2 regions of the Paenibacillus oryziterrae genome follow, and region 2 is predicted to be linked to the other one. Evidence: riboswitches for the same ligand, from Rfam matches in the RefSeq annotation. Region 2 holds a riboswitch; the other holds the start of a gene.
The links. Region 2 has a riboswitch for thiamine pyrophosphate ahead of ACAN55_RS03460 (ABC transporter substrate-binding protein). Riboswitches for the same ligand answer to the same signal wherever they lie in the genome.

Region 1 (3,412 bases), on a different contig from region 2:
GTTAACGGGTATAAAGGTCATGATTATAAAGCGCCATGGGTGCTGAAACAAAGTGAAGCAAGCAGCAGAGCGATCCTCGGCAAGGATGTCGAGGGGGAGAACATCACCGCTTTCGCCGAGCACGCGCTGGCTTTCCGGAACTTCGCAGCGAACGCGGATCAGGCTTCCTCCAGCGTTCTGTCCTATATTAATAAAAGCATAACCAGACTGCTCAACAGCGCTAAAAAGCTGGCCCGGGCCGGTAAATATGCGGAGGCGATCAAACGCTATGGCGAGCTTGCGCCCCTTTCAGATACCTCAGATGAAGTAGCTGAAGTTACGCTAGCCTGGAATAAGGCAGAGCCGGTGCGCCTGCTGCCCGGGGGCGAAGAACAAGGCAGGTACACCCATGTTATTTCCGGTTCGAACCGTTACGGCTACCAGATATATGCTGCCGGAATAGACAGCAGCGGACGTTTGGTTTATGCAGCCATAAAGGATGACGGTACGACGGTAACAATCAACGGGGATTCTGTAGCTGGCGCAGAGAACTTAAGCAGAATCGATTTTGACAGCAGCTTGGGAAATTCCCTAGGTGTACCCGCTATTCTCACAGAGACTGACCTTGAGGACGGAAGAACATCATTTGCCGCCTACACGGTGAAGCCCGAAGGAATATCTGTTTTGTTCTCCTTCAGTGGTGACAGCTATGAGCTTCAGGATGATGGCTCAATTATCGTGCACAATGCAGATCTTGGAGACGGTGTTGATGGGCAGACAGCCATTTACCGCGAGTTCGACGGTGTATATCAGTTCACCGAGACTGTGCTGGAATACCCGCTGGTTACAGCTGCCGAACTAGAGCAGCATATGTATGAGAACGTCATGATTCAAGGGGATATTAGCCTGGATTACAACGGTAAGCCTTTTATTAATGTGGATGGGCGTTATATTTCGCTATGGGGCAACGTTGAAGTTGGCGGGAACTCCGGGTTACCTGGCCAGTTTCAGGGCGGATATGAATATATCTTAACGGACGAAGGCGAATTCTACGTGCCTGTGTTCGTAGTGGACTCGTCGGGAGCTTAAGCCTGAAGTTGTGATCATAAAAAGTCATGCTTCACCTTTACAAAAATATCACTTGTGTTATATTAATGAGCAATACGAATCGAATAAAGACCTTTTTAACCACTAGGGGGGCCTCACGGCTGAGACGGAAGCTTACGCATCCGGACCCTTTGAACCTGATCCGGATCATACCGGCGGAGGGAAGTGGAACGGAAACTTCGATCTGGCGTACTCCCCGCATCTACATTTCGGGATACCCTTATGAATCGGACCCGTTCATTTCCTTCCGGAAATGGGCGGGTCCTTTGTTCGTTTACAGGAGGGATCATACATAACGAATCTTTTGACACTGGAACATGTGGTCTATCATTACCCCGGCCTACCTGAGAATCCTGTAATTCCCGGGGTTTCCCTCACGGCGGCACGGGGAGAATTCATCTCGCTGGTAGGCCCGAGCGGCTGCGGCAAAACTACTCTCTTCAGACTGATCGCAGGCCTGCTTGAACCCTCCGGCGGAAACATCCGGATTACAGGTTGTGAAAGCGGACGGCTAGGCCATGTCTCCCTGATGCCGCAGCAGGATCTCCTGCTGCCTTGGCGGACGATTCTCGGCAACTGCCTGCTGCCGTGGGAACTCAACAGCAGCGGCCGCAAAGAGGACAAAATCCGTGAAATCCGAGCCTTGCTGGAGGAATTCGGCTTGTCCGGGTGCGAATCTGCGTATCCACATGAACTATCGGGAGGTATGCGGCAACGGGCGGCTTTTCTGCGGACCGTCTTGTCCGGCGGGGAGCTCATGCTGCTGGATGAGCCTTTCGGGGCGCTCGATGCCATCACAAAGCGGGAAATGCAGAAGTGGCTGCTGCGGTTATGGAGCAGTCTCGGCAGGACCGTTCTCTTCATCACCCATGATCTTGAAGAGGCACTCCTGCTCAGCGACCGTATTTATTTAATGGGCAGGAGCCCGGGACAAGGCCTGACCGAAGTGAACACCGGCCTGCCCCGGCCACGCAGCGATGCTATGAGATACGAGCCCCGGTTCACGGCGCTTAGGAAGCAACTGGAGGAGAGGCTTCATGAAGCAGATCGTTAAAACAGCTTTACGGCAATACCTTCCTTTCCTCGTCCTTTTGCTCATATTGCTGGCTGGCTGGGAAGCCGCGTCAAAGGCTGGTTGGGTTGCTTCTTATATTCTGCCTTCTCCAGGCAGCATCTTTAACGCTCTGGTCCGCAATCTGGACCTGCTGCTCAGCGTCCATCTTCCGGCAACGCTTCTGGAGGTCATGACCGGATTTCTGCTATCCGTACTGCTTGGCACACTGCTTGGAACAGGGATGCATCTGTCACGGGTGTTGGAGAAAGCCGTCTATCCTTTCGTCGTCATCAGCCAGACCATCCCGCTGATCGCACTTTCCCCCGTATTTATTATGTGGTTCGGCTATTCCTTGTGGAGCAAGGTTGCTGTAGTGCTGCTTACTGCTTTTTTCCCGGTGGTGGTCGGGACGTATGACGGGCTCCGCACAGGAGGGGGCATGTACCGCGAGCTGCTGCTGACCATGGGTGCTTCCCCAAGGCAGCTGCTGCTCAAAATCGGAGTCCCCCTTGCCCTGCCTTCTTATTTCTCCGGGCTCAAGCTGTGCATTGTCTACTGCGTCATCGGGGCTACCCTCGGAGAATGGCTTGGGGGCAGCCGCGGACTTGGTTATTTCAGCCGGCGCATGGCCGGAAATCTTCAGAGCGCAGAGATGTTCGCATCCATCCTGATGCTCTCGGTGCTCGGACTTGTCCTATTCCTGCTGATGGCGGGAATGGAGAAAATGATTGTAAAGAAAAGAGGTCATTCCAGATGAGGTCGATGCTCCAAAATACCGGACTATACGGTAATAAGGCAATTCACCGCTATGCAGTAAGAAGGCTTGTACCCGTTATCATCCTATGTCTGTCCCTGCTCGTTGCAGGATGCGGCAGCGGCGCATTAAGTACCGTCTCCGCCCCGGACAATGGCACAAGCTCCGGAAAGCAGCCGCTCCGCAAGCTTACCTTGATGCTGGACTGGTATCCTAACGCCGTCCATACCTTCCTGTATACCGCAGAGGCGAACGGTTATTTTGCTGCACAGGGACTTGACGTGGAATTTGTAATGCCTGCTGATACAAACGATGCACTAAGGCTCGCCGCTGCAGGCAGGGTGGATCTGGCGCTCAGCTACCAGCCGCAGGTGCTGATGGCTAGAGCTGAGGGCGTTCCCGTTAAAGCATTAGCCGCCATCGTCCGCCATCCCCTGACTCACCTGATGGTTCCCGAAGACTCGGACATCGAACGCCCCCGCCAATTAGAGGGTAGCGATATCGGGTATTCTTCAATC
Region 2 (3,412 bases):
CAGAAGCGTTCTTTGCGGCTTCGTGGGCAATGGTCTCCGGCCCCGGGAGGATCCAAGCTTCAATATGAAAGAAAGAGACCGACAGTTCCCACAGCATCAAAAAGAATATGACCGCCAGGGCAGGCGGCCATATTTGCTTCCAGGCGGATCTCACGGCCGGTATTTCTCCGTCAGTTTCTCCATGCTGATTCCCTGAGGGTTATGGGCAATCTTGATCTGCGAGATCACGCTTGGACTGCCGGCAGCAATTAAGGCTTCGTGCATCTGGCGGACCACTTCCAGCAGCTCCGGAAGCTCGCCCTCCATAGTTGTGTCCAGCGGGTTCACCTGGTGCTTCACGCCGGACTGCTGAATCACTTCAATCGCTCTATCCACGTACGGGATAGAATCCTCGTTGTTCGGAGTTTTGGGAATAACCTGAATGCTTAACAATGTGTTAGCCATTGATCTCATCCTCTCGTTTTAAAATGCTCATTTTGGTGTTCTCCGTAACTACGGTGAATGTTGGACTTTCGGCCGCTGTTGTTCTCGGATTTTTTGATTATAATTACCGCTATTCAGCGGATAAAATCCGAGAACAAAGGCGATCGCTACGCTCCTACAGTTCCAAAATTCCCCTTCGTTACTCTCACCTTGTGAGCGGTTATTATCCTTATGCAAATAATAAACCCTGCCTACTCGGCTTCCGGCAGGAACTCGTTCGTGAATGCACTTGCGGCGTCGAGCGGTTTGTCTAGCAGCTTCAATCCGTACATCCAGTCGCCGTAATCCTTCCAGACGGATTCCTTCTGTTCACCCCAGCGCGGGGCATCGTCCTTGTATTTCGGGCTGAGCCATTTCTGGCTGGCGAGAACGAGATCGGCATCGAGATCCGGCACGGCTTTGGTCAGGATGGCAGCAGCGGCTTCCGGATGGTCGATCGCGTACTGATAACCTTTGGAGGTAGCCTTCAGGAAGGCCTTGACCAGTTCAGGATTCTCGGAGATCGCCTTCTCGCTGGTTGTCAGCACCGGTGTGTAGTAATCCAGCTGGGGAGCATAATCCTTGAGATACAGCATATCCAGCGGTTCGCCACGCAGCTCGGCTTCGATTCCCGTCCAAGCGTAGAAGATCCAGGCGAAGTCAATGTCGCGTTTCACGGCAGTGAAATAATCGGCTTCTCCGATGTTGACCTGTTTTACCTTTTTTACATCGCCGCCTTCGGGGTCCATGATCGCTTTCATGGCTGCTTCCTCGGCAGGGGAGCCCCAACCGCCATAAGTTTTACCTTCGAAATCTTTAGGCGATTTAATGTTGCGGTCTACAGGTGCGGCAAATCCGGAGGTATTATGCTGAATAATGGCTGCAATCGAGACCAATGGCACGCCCTGCAGGCGGGCAAGGGTAAGTCCTTCCTGGGCGCTGATGCCAAAAGCGGCTTCGCCCGAGGTAACCATTGTATCGGCTCCGGCCGTACCCGGCTGTACAATCTCTACGTCCAGGCCTTCCTCTTCATAATACCCGAGTTCCTTCGCGGCATAGAGTCCGGTATGGTTCGTATTTGGCGTCCAGTCGAGGGCAACCTTGATTTTGGTAAGCTCTTTCGGAGCTTCAGGTGATGCCGTTGCTGTGGATTCGGCGGTATTGCCGCTATTTCCGGAAGCATTCTCCGAAGCGCTGTTGCCTGTTCCCGCATTATTGTTCCCGCAGGCGGCAATGGCAATAACCAGCATGCAGGCCAGACATAAGCTTAGTACTCTTTTGACTCCCATGTTCTCTTCTCTCCTTTAGCTCTCCGCCTTCACAAAGTCGTGAACAATCCGAAATACCAAATAAAAAGCGCCCCGGAGACCGGGACGCTGCAGGCGCATAAATAGTGGCGGTCCGCTGAGGACGCATACTAGTAACGTTTCCTACGCTGGCATTATCCAGATCAGGTATAAGGGTCAGTATCTTGTGTGGGATACACTCTCAGCCGGCCAATTCCAGCACCCCTGCTTTATGAAGTTGCGGTTATTACGCTGTATTATAGACGCATGTTTCTGCATTGTCCAGTCAGTCCTGATATTTGAAACGTTTTTTGCGGCGCTCCCGGAAATACTGCCACAGCTGCCGTACAGTAAGGGCAAGGCTGACCAGAATCCCGCTAAAGGTAAGGAATAAAGCAAGATATTGAAAAGCAGAGTACTCCAGCATAACCTTCCAGTCGATCTTCCCCTTGAGGTCCTCAATGACCTGATTCATCCCGTAAATTCCGCCTATCACCGTATACACCGTAAGGATCATCAGCAGATTATCCCGCCGTTTGGCCTGGAACTTATCCTGATATTGAAACAAGTCATCCAGCGTCTGCTTCACTTCTACGAACAGTGCATCATTGCCGTAGACTTTGCGCAGCTGGAAGAAAATCTCCCGCCCTTGGGACTGTGAAATCAGCTCGAGAAAATAGAATTTGGCCGAAAACCGGTTAATGGCATAGATTAAGTCCTCAATCTGCTCATAGTCGTTATCGATCCGCAGCCGGGAGTGCATGTTCGCGAGCTTCAGAAGGACAATTTTATGAAAAATACTCAGCAACAGGCCATAATAATATTCCCCGTACATTTCATTGGCCAGCCGGACTGCCTGATCGTCATCCACCCGCGTCAAGCAGCAGAAAGTCTGTTCATTAGTCATGTAGTAGGTATCCGGTCCCCAGCGGTTGTAGGAATGGGTCTCGCAATAGTCTTTAATGTACTGTTCATCGCTGGCGCTTTTGTACGATTGTCCTTTGGCGTCCAGCCCGTCGAGCTGGGAAGCTTTATACCTGATGTTCAGGTCGAGCTCGGCCTCTTGTTCAAACTGGTAAAAGGCCTGGACCATCATCCGTTCATCGACGAAAAAGGGCAGTGTTTCAAAGTAAGCTCCATTCAGCTCCGAGGAGTCCAGAAAAGACCGCAGTCCCGGGATTAAATTGCTGAACACGAAATCCTCAACCTGTCCGAAGGAGCGCTTCCGGCAATGGATATGCGTATGTAAGTCCCTGCTGGACACATCTTCAAGCGTGCGGAAACGATCCGCGAACTCCAGCGCAAGGCTGAACGGAAGGTTGTCCTCTAGGACCTCAATCCGTATCGTAATGAATCCGAGCTGAAAGGGACAGATAAACACATCAGTGGACAGAACCCGGAAAGGGAGCGTACCCTGTGGCATTTCAAGTGTGCAGTCCAGGTTATTCACTCGTGAGAAACGGTGAAATGAGTTCTTGTCCTTCTCGCGGGGGAACAACACATGAGCCGCAAAAGGCAGATAGGAGCGCTCCATATTTTCGTGGGAGACAGAATATCCTTCTCCGTAATAGGCATTCTCCAGCTCCTTCTGGCTCAGGAAAAACCGCGTAAAGCCGTCTCTTTCCAGCTGCCCCGCAAGCTCCGGGCTTTGTCCCTGTTTAATG

Region 1: linked by a shared signal. The riboswitch ahead of ACAN55_RS11145 (ABC transporter ATP-binding protein) and the one ahead of ACAN55_RS03460 (ABC transporter substrate-binding protein) in region 2 are both predicted to bind thiamine pyrophosphate.

Annotation. Positions count from the first base shown of each region.
Region 1 is NZ_JBGJZO010000008.1:69,132-72,543, reverse strand. It holds gene ACAN55_RS11150 (hypothetical protein) at 1-1,068, shown strand, start outside; TPP riboswitch at 1,163-1,267, shown strand; gene ACAN55_RS11145 (ABC transporter ATP-binding protein) at 1,391-2,140, shown strand; gene ACAN55_RS11140 (ABC transporter permease) at 2,124-2,897, shown strand; gene ACAN55_RS11135 (ABC transporter substrate-binding protein) at 2,894-3,412, shown strand, end outside.
Region 2 is NZ_JBGJZO010000002.1:225,689-229,100, reverse strand. It holds gene ACAN55_RS03470 (ABC transporter permease) at 1-97, opposite strand, end outside; gene ACAN55_RS03465 (thiamine-binding protein) at 151-444, opposite strand; gene ACAN55_RS03460 (ABC transporter substrate-binding protein) at 675-1,751, opposite strand; TPP riboswitch at 1,873-1,985, opposite strand; gene ACAN55_RS03455 (hypothetical protein) at 2,035-3,412, opposite strand, start outside.